DNA from 2 places in the uncultured Parolsenella sp. genome. Region 1 is predicted to be linked to the other one. Evidence: riboswitches for the same ligand, from Rfam matches in the RefSeq annotation. Region 1 holds a riboswitch; the other holds the start of a gene.
What was found. Region 1 has a riboswitch for thiamine pyrophosphate ahead of Q3866_RS03595 (MTH1187 family thiamine-binding protein). Riboswitches for the same ligand answer to the same signal wherever they lie in the genome.

Region 1 (4,205 bases):
CGGCGCACCTCTTTGGGACCGACGGCACCGTCATCGACGTGGGCGGCCAGGACACCAAGGTGATCCAGCTTGCGAACGGGCGCGTCACTAAGTTTGCGATGAACGACAAGTGTGCGGCCGGCACGGGGCGTTTCCTCGAGGTCATGGCAGACCGCCTAGGCATCGACCAGGTGGAGCTCGCGAGCCTGGCGCGCGCGGGCGAGGACGTCAAGATCTCGAGCATGTGCACGGTGTTTGCCGAGTCGGAGGTCATCAGCCTCGTGGGTCGCGGCGAGCCGCGCGAGAACATCGCCCACGGCATCATCGAGAGCGTGGTCTCGCGCGTGGCGTCGCTCGCGGGCCAGGGGTCGCACGCCCCCTACTTCCTCACGGGGGGACTCTGCGAGAACGACTACGTGGTGGAGCGTCTGGGAGCGCTTCTGGGCAGCGAGGTCACGACCTGCCCCGAGGCCCGCTACGCCGGGGCAATCGGCGCCGCGCTCAAGGCCTGCGAGCTGTAGGTTCTTCTCGGCAGCTTGAGACGTAAGAAGGCCGGGGTGGCCGCTCTTGTGCAAGCGGCCACCCCGGCCATTTTGAGTGGGACAGTTGCTCAGGCAGGTATTGTCCCAGCTAGTTCACGGAGACACCTCCGTCGACCTTGACGCAGGCGCCGGTCATGAACGAGGCCTCGTCGGAGGCGATGAACAGCACGACCGAGGCGAGCTCCTCGGGCTTGGCCTGACGGATGTCGGAGTCGAGGCCGGCCATGGCGCGACCCATGCCAAACTGGTTGATGCCGGAGCCTGCCATCATCGAGTCGGCGATCTCGGTCTCGACGCCGCCCGGGCAGACGGCGTTGCAGCGGATGCCGGAGTTGGCGTACATGTAGCCGGTGTTCTCGGTCATGCCAACGAGGGCGTGCTTGGAGGCCGTGTAGGCCACGCCGGCGCGAGCGCCGTTGGTGCCGCCGATGGAGGCGACGTTCACGATGCTGCCCTTCGTCTCCTGCTCGAGCATGACCTGGACGGCCTTGCGCATGGCGTACATCGGGCCCTTGACGTTGACGGCGAAGACCTGGTCCCAGCGCTCGTCGGCGATGTCGGCGATGGGCTCGAAGCCGTCCATGATGCCGGCGTTGTTGACGAGGATGTCGAGCTTGCCGGTCTGGGAGACGGCGAAGTCGACCATGCCCTCGTTGGCCTCGCGGCTCGAGACGTCGCCCACATAGGGCAGGACCCTGCCGGGAAGGCCGGCCTCGGCGACCTCGGCGGCGAGCTGCTCGAGGCGCTCGGCGCGGCGGGCAACGGCCACGACCGTGGCGCCCTCCTTGGCGAAGTCGTAGGCGATCTGGCGGCCCATGCCGGCGCTGGCACCGGTGACGACGACACTCTTACCCTCAAAGCGCATGACGAATCCCTTCTGTGGGGTCACGGACGCCCCTGTCCGCGACATTAATATGTTAAGTATCAAGAAATAGGAACGCCCGCCCATCCTGGGTTGGGTGGGCGGGCGCCTATGAGGGCTAAGCGGTTGTGCGTAGGCCGCTGGGACGATAAAGCTCCGGGCTATTTCGTCCCAAACTGAGACATTGACCTACGGGGTCGCCGCCCCGCCTGATGGCTACTGTCCCAACTTGTCGCGTGGAGCCTCCACGGTACCACGGTGTGGGGCCTGTCTCTTCTTATGTAAACGTGCTAGACTGGGCCGCGATCTAAAGGGGAGCTGGCGGCACGCCGGCTGAGAGGGGCCCATCCCGGTCCGACCCTTGACCTGATCTGGGTAATGCCAGCGTAGGGACCCCAAACGTGCGCGTATGAGGCTCCCGCCAATGGCGAGGGCCTTTTTGGTCCTCGCGGAAAGCGAGGTTTGCATGGAATGTAGCGTAGCCATCCAGGTGCTGCCGATGGACTCGGCCACCGACGAGGACACGATCCGCGTCGTCGATGCCGTGATCGCCAAGATCCAGGAGTACGACGTCAACCCCTACGTGGGCCCGTTCGAGACGGCCATCGAGGGTGATTACGACACCTGCATGGAGGTCCTGCGCCAGTGCCAGCTCACCGCCGTCGAGGCGGGGTGCGGCCAGGTCATGACCTACGCCAAGATCAACTATAAGCCGGGCGGGGCCGTGCTCTCGACCGAGAAGAAGGTTGGCAAGTACCACGAGCAGGAGCAGTAGGGCCATGGCTCGTCGCGCGCCCGCCCGCTGGGTTGCCCCCACCATCACGCTCGTGGCGCTTGTCGCCCTCTGGCAGCTCGTCTGCTCGGTGGGCCTCGTTCCCAGCTACCTGCTGCCCAGCCCGGTGCAGGTGGTCGAGGCCCTCGTGGCAGACCTGCCCCTGCTGCTGAGCCACTCGGTCACCACCATCGCCGAGGCCGTCATCGGCCTTGCCCTGGGCGTTGCCGTGGGCTTCGCGGTGGCGGTGCTGATGGACCGCTTCGAGGTGGTCTACCGGGCACTCGATCCCATCGTGACTGTCTCGCAGACGATCCCCACCGTGGCCATCGCGCCGCTGCTCGTGCTGTGGTTTGGCTACGGGCTCATGCCTAAGGTGCTGCTCGTGGTGCTGGGGACGTTCTTTCCCGTGACCGTTTCGCTCGCGAGCGGCTTCAGGAGCGTCGACCCCGACGCCATCGATCTCATGCGCTCGATGGGTGCCAGTCGCGCGCAGATATTTCGCTATGCCAAGCTGCCCGCCGCCATGGGGCAGTTCTTCGCGGGTCTGCGCATCAGCGCCACCTACGCGGTGGTGGGTGCCGTGGTCTCCGAGTGGCTCGGCGGCTTCGTGGGCCTGGGCGTCTACATGACGCGCGTGCGCAAGTCCTACTCGTACGACAAGATGTTCGCCGTGATCCTTATCATCTCGGCACTGTCGCTCGCGCTCATGGGCCTCGTTTCGGCCCTGCGCCGTGCGTGCATGCCGTGGGAGAGGGTAGAGAGGAAAGACCAGTAATGACTATGAACAAGCTCGTCTCGCGCCGCGGCTTCGTTGCCGGCGCTGCCGCCGTCTGCGCCGCCGGCCTTGCCGGATGTGGCGCCTCGGGTGCCGCCGCCCCCGCGACCGACGCCGCCTCCACCGACGCCGCCGCGACGTCGGGTGACCTCACCAAGCTCACCTTCGTGCTCGACTACACGCCCAACACCAACCACTCGGGCGTCTATGTGGCCATCGCCAAGGGCTACTACGCCGACGAGGGCCTCGAGGTCGAGGTCGTCCAGCCGCCCGAGGACGGCGCCGACGCCCTGGTGGGCACCGGCAAGGCCCAGGTTGGCATGAGCTACCAGGACGTCATGGCCAACTACCTTGGCTCCGATGACCAGCTGCCCGTGACGGCCATCGCCGCCACCATCCAGCACAACACCTCGGGCATCATGAGCCGCGCCGGCGACGGCATCACGCGCCCCAAGGGCATGGAGGGCAAGCGCTACGGCACCTGGGACCAGGACGTCGAGAAGGCCATCATCAAGAGCGTCGTCGAGACCGACGGCGGCGACTTCTCCAAGGTCGAGCTCGTGCCGAGCGGCGACGAGGTGAGCGGCCTCAAGGCCAACCAGTTCGACTGCGTGTGGGGCTACGAGGGCTGGGGCCTGCAGAACGCCAAGGTCCAGGACTACCCCTGCGACTACTTCTCGTTCCGCAGCATCGACTCAACGTTTGACTACTACACGCCAGTCGTCGTCGCGAACAACGACTTCCTCGCCCAGCAGCCCGAGGTGGCCCGCGCCTTCCTGCGCGCCACGAAGAAGGGCTACGAGTACTGCGTGACCAACCCCGACGACGCCGCCCAGATCCTGTGCGACGCCGCCCCCGAGACCGACGCCGAGCTCGCGAAGGCCAGCGCCGAGTACCTCGCCGACCAGTACACGGCCGACGCCTCGAGCTGGGGCATCATCGACCCGCAGCGCTGGGCCGCGTTCTACACCTGGATGAACGACAACCAGCTCACCCCCGTTGCGCTCGACGTCAACGGCGGCTTTAGCATGGACTACCTGGAGCAGTAGAGATGGATCTTCGAGACACGCAGAAGGTCGCCACGGCTGGCGCGGACGGCGCGGCCGGCGCTGCGGACGGACGCGAGCCCGCGCTCGTCGTGCGCGACCTGACCCTTGCCTGGACCGACGGCACCTCGCCCACGGTGGCCGACGTGTCGCTCGAGCTCGCGCCGGGCGAGATGGTGTGTCTCGTGGGGCGTTCGGGCTGTGGCAAGTCGACGCTGTTCCACGG
Region 2 (4,205 bases), on a different contig from region 1:
GGTGAAGGAGGCCGCGAACCAGAAGTACTGCACCGACGCCTTCTCGCGCGCGGTGTTCGCGGCGGTGTGCGCAGACGCCGGCGTGCCCGTGCAGGTGTTTGCCAACCGCAGCGACATGGCGGGCGGCTCCACGCTGGGCAACCTGTCGAACACGCAGGTCAGCACGCACGCCGTTGACGTGGGCCTGCCGCAGCTGGCTATGCACTCGAGCTACGAGACGGGTGGCACGCGCGACGTGGCCCTGGCGATCGCGGCGGTGAAGGCGTTCTACGACGCCGACGTCCGCATCGACGGTGCCGATGGTGCCACGCTGGCGTAGTGGCTGCTAATTTGGATTGACGCGCGGGCGCCCCGCTGCCGACGCCGTTCGGCGGCGGGGCGCCTTTTTGGTTGAATGGGTGCGGGAGTGAGGTGGAGCGCGATGCCGGCGGGCCGGTTCGAGCCGGTACGATGCCGGCGGTCCGGGTAGGCCGGTGCGATGCTGACGGGCCGGGCGGGTACGCCGCGCGGACTCGCGGCCAGCCCGCTACTTCCACAGCTTCTTGACGATGAGGACGACCAGGGCAGCGACGCCCAGGAACAGGGCGATCTGCAACAGCGTTGCCACCAACGTGATGACGATGAACCACATGAACTGAACGGTCGTCTCGCTCATGGTCGCCTCCCCGCTGGCGGCTGTCCTTTATTAAATTGTACGGGATGCGCCTCTCAAAAAAAGCCCGCGATGGCGGCGCTTGCGCGTGCCATCGCGGGCATGGGTTGGTGCCTGCAGTTTTTCTCGGCCAAGTCGTTCGGGTGTTGCCCGGCGTCCCTCTCGGCTGGGCCATTGGGACGCCGCCTGACCTCCCTCTCGGCCTACTCGTCGCCGAAGGAGATGCCCAGGAGCTTGGCCTCCCGGATGAGCTCGCAGTTGGGGTCGACGTACTTGAGCTTGCCGGCCACCTGCTCGAGCGGAACGCGCGCCATGTGGCCGTCACGCTGGGCAATCATGTAGCCAAACTCGCCCGCGAGCGCGCCGCGCGCGGCCTCGACGCCGCACTGGGTGGCAAAGATTCGGTCCTGGGCGCTCGGCTCGCCACCGCGCTGGGTGTGGCCCGGCACCGCCACGCGAATCTCGCGGTCGGTGCGCTGGGCAATCTCCTCGGCGATGTCGTAGGCAACGGAAGGCTGCACCCTCGCGGCCACCTTCTTCTTGTAGTCCTTCTTCTTCATGGCCGCCTCCTCGCGCGAGATGGCGCCCTCGGCCACCACGACGATCGCGAAGCGCCCGCCGTCCTTCTCGCGCCGCTCGATCGCGGCGACCACGTTGTCCATGCTGTAGGGAATCTCGGGGATGAGGATGACGTCCGCGCCGCCGGCGATGCCCGCATACAGCGGGATCCAGCCCACCTTGTGGCCCATGATCTCGATGACGAAGACGCGACGGTGGCTGTTGGCCGTGGTGTGGATGTCGTCGATGCACTTGGTGGCGATGTCGATGGCGCTGGGGAAGCCAAACGTCATGTCGGTGCCCCAGGTGTCGTTGTCGATGGTCTTGGGCAGCGCGATGACGTTGAGGCCCTCATCGCGCAGGCGGTTGGCCGTCTTGGTCGAGCCGTTACCGCCTAGCACGAACAGCACGTCGAGCTTGAGCTTGCGGTAGGTGGCGATCATCGCCGGGACCTTCTCGACGCCGTCGGCCTCGGGGACGTCGAGCAGCTTGAACGGGGTGCGCGAGGTGCCCAGGATGGTGCCGCCCTGCGTGAGGATGCCCGAGAAGTCCTTCCACTTCATCTGACGGTAGCGGCCGTAGATGAGGCCCTGGTAGCCGTCCTCGAAGCCGAAGATCTCGACCTTGTCCTTTGAGTTCTTGAGGATGGTCTTGACGATGCCGCGCATCGTGGCGTTGAGAGCCTGGCAGTCGCCGCCGCTCGTGAGCAGGCCGATTCTAAACATGTTCATCCCTCCTGTGGGCGCGCGCAGGGGCGCGGTCGCGGCCGGGGAGCGCCGCGGCGTTGGTTGCGGTTTTCCTTGCGCATTAGTGTTGCACAAGCGGGCGTGCCCGTTGCGTAAACGTTTGGGTAGGGGCGAGGCAGCGGGTTGGGTAGTCGGCCCGGTCGTCCGTTGTCCAACTGGGGTTTGCCGGTTTGGGAAGCTCTCTACTTTGGCAACCACCGATTCGGCTACACAACTGATGGGGTAATTTGCCGGGTCCGGCCTGCGAGGGGGCATCAGTCTGCCAAAAAACACATCAAATAGGTAACCTCCGGCGCGCGTGCCAAGTAGGTCGTCTGCCGGCCCATTGGCCAACTGGGGTTTTATTGCCATGAGGGTCGCTCTACTCGAAGAGTCCCTCGTAGGTTACCTATTTGATGGGTTTTCGAATCAGGGGCTTCCCCAATGCCCTGCCGCCAACAACGACACTTGACGTGGCAACCGCTCGCCGTATAATCCAATGCCGTTGCGCGAACAAAGGCTTGCGCAACACAGCTGGGGGTGCTCGCAAGAGCTGAGAGGATTTCCAACCCCTTGAACCTGACCTGGTTAGGACCAGCGTAGGGAAGCTCTCCGCTTTACGGCGGCTTTTCTCGTGCCACGGCCGTATGCCGTTGGCCACCGGTCCCACCTTGCAGATTCGTCCTCTCTACCGAGCCCGCGCCTGCCACCTGCGAAAACGCAACTCATAGGGAGAGGAAACCATGTCCGACGAATCCTGCTGCGAGGGCTGCAACCGCCCCGATCTTCCTTGGGCCGGCCGCGGCACCAGCCTGCCCATCTCTGGCTGCCGCTTCTCGCTCTACCCCATGTGCGACAACTTCGTCGACATCATCCTGGGCGCCCTCGGCCGCGTCGACACCTCGGCCGTTTGGAGCGAGTCCGATGCCCTCTCTACCGTCTACCGCGGCAAGCTGCCCTACGTCATGGACGCCGTCGCGGGCCTGTTCGCGAGCGCCTGGACCGAGAACGTCCACATGGCGCTCGAGGGCCAGGTCTCCAAGGGTTGCCCCGGCGATGTCTCGGGCGACTCGGTCCTGAGCGTCGAGGGCGAGGCCCCCAACCACGCGCTGGTCGAGGCGGCCACCCAGCCGGCCCTGTGCAAGCTCGCCCTCTATCCCATGGGCGTGGGCGACTACATCGACGACATCGCGGCCGTCTGGCGCATGGCCGAAGACCGCGGCCTCAACCCCACCACGATCCATTACGCCACGCGCATCGAGGGATCGATCCGCGACATCTTTGCCTACCTGCAGGACGTCTGCCAGCTCATGGAGGACACCGAGAGCGTCCACCACTACGTGCTGCACTTCACCATTAACGTCAACAGCCCGACGGACGAGTCCGCCGAGTAGGACCGCGCGGTGCCGCCGTCCATGGCGACCGTGCAACCGTGCGCGCATCCACCGCGCACCGCGGTGGATGCGCAAAAGACCAGCGTTACGGGCCCGCGGGGTGCGGGCCAACACGATGCCCGCGAGCCGGGCGAGAGGGGATAGCAATGGCTAACGAGAAGGACAGCGCCAAGGGCGGCTGGAAGCTTCAGGAGATCATCTTCGTGGCGATGCTCTGCATCGTCTTTGGCGTGGTCTACCTCATCGCGGTGTACGCCGCCGCCGCGATGGTCGCCGCGTTCACGCCGATGGGCATCGGCCCCATGGGCAACGAGATCGTCTTTGGCATCTGGTTCATGGTCTCGACGCTTGCCGCCTACATCATCCAGCGCCCGGGCGTGGCCCTCGTGTCCGAGGTCATCGCCGCGCTCATCGAGGTGCTGCTTGGCAACATGTACGGCCCCATGGTCATCGTGACCGGCCTCGTGCAGGGCGCCGGCGCCGAGCTTGCCTTTGCCCTTGGCCACTACAAGAGCTTCAAGACCAAGGACATGATGCTCGCCGCCGTCTTCTGCACCGTCATCAGCTTCGTGTGGAGCTTCATCCGCTCGGGCTACGGCCTGCTCTCGATTCCCGTGCTCGTCATGTTCTTCGTGGTACGCCTCGTGAGCTCCGTCGTGTTCTGCGGCTTCCTGTCCAAGGCCATCGGCGACGGCCTGGCCAAGACCGGCCTGCTCAAGGGCTATGCCCTGGGCCGCAACCGTGCCTAGCGCAAGCGTCGACAACTGCGTCGCGGGTGGTCGGGGCGTCGCAAGCGCCCAGGCCGCCGCGAACGGCTACGGCGCCGCTGCCGCTGCCGTCCCGGCGCCCGCACTCGAGGCGCGGGGCCTCGCCTTT

Region 2: linked by a shared signal. The riboswitch ahead of Q3866_RS06040 (YkoF family thiamine/hydroxymethylpyrimidine-binding protein) and the one ahead of Q3866_RS03595 (MTH1187 family thiamine-binding protein) in region 1 are both predicted to bind thiamine pyrophosphate.

The regions. Positions count from the first base shown of each region.
Region 1 is NZ_CATVTL010000003.1:157,019-161,223, reverse strand. Features, by position in the region: gene Q3866_RS03605 (acyl-CoA dehydratase activase) at 1-500, shown strand, start outside; gene Q3866_RS03600 (glucose 1-dehydrogenase) at 610-1,410, opposite strand; TPP riboswitch at 1,695-1,776, shown strand; gene Q3866_RS03595 (MTH1187 family thiamine-binding protein) at 1,850-2,158, shown strand; gene Q3866_RS03590 (ABC transporter permease) at 2,163-2,933, shown strand; gene Q3866_RS03585 (ABC transporter substrate-binding protein) at 2,933-3,982, shown strand; gene Q3866_RS03580 (ABC transporter ATP-binding protein) at 3,985-4,205, shown strand, end outside.
Region 2 is NZ_CATVTL010000009.1:14,861-19,065, forward strand. Features, by position in the region: gene Q3866_RS06025 (M18 family aminopeptidase) at 1-319, shown strand, start outside; gene Q3866_RS06030 (hypothetical protein) at 527-655, opposite strand; gene Q3866_RS06035 (6-phosphofructokinase) at 856-1,935, opposite strand; TPP riboswitch at 2,462-2,558, shown strand; gene Q3866_RS06040 (YkoF family thiamine/hydroxymethylpyrimidine-binding protein) at 2,679-3,329, shown strand; gene Q3866_RS06045 (ECF transporter S component) at 3,476-4,078, shown strand; gene Q3866_RS06050 (ABC transporter ATP-binding protein) at 4,071-4,205, shown strand, end outside.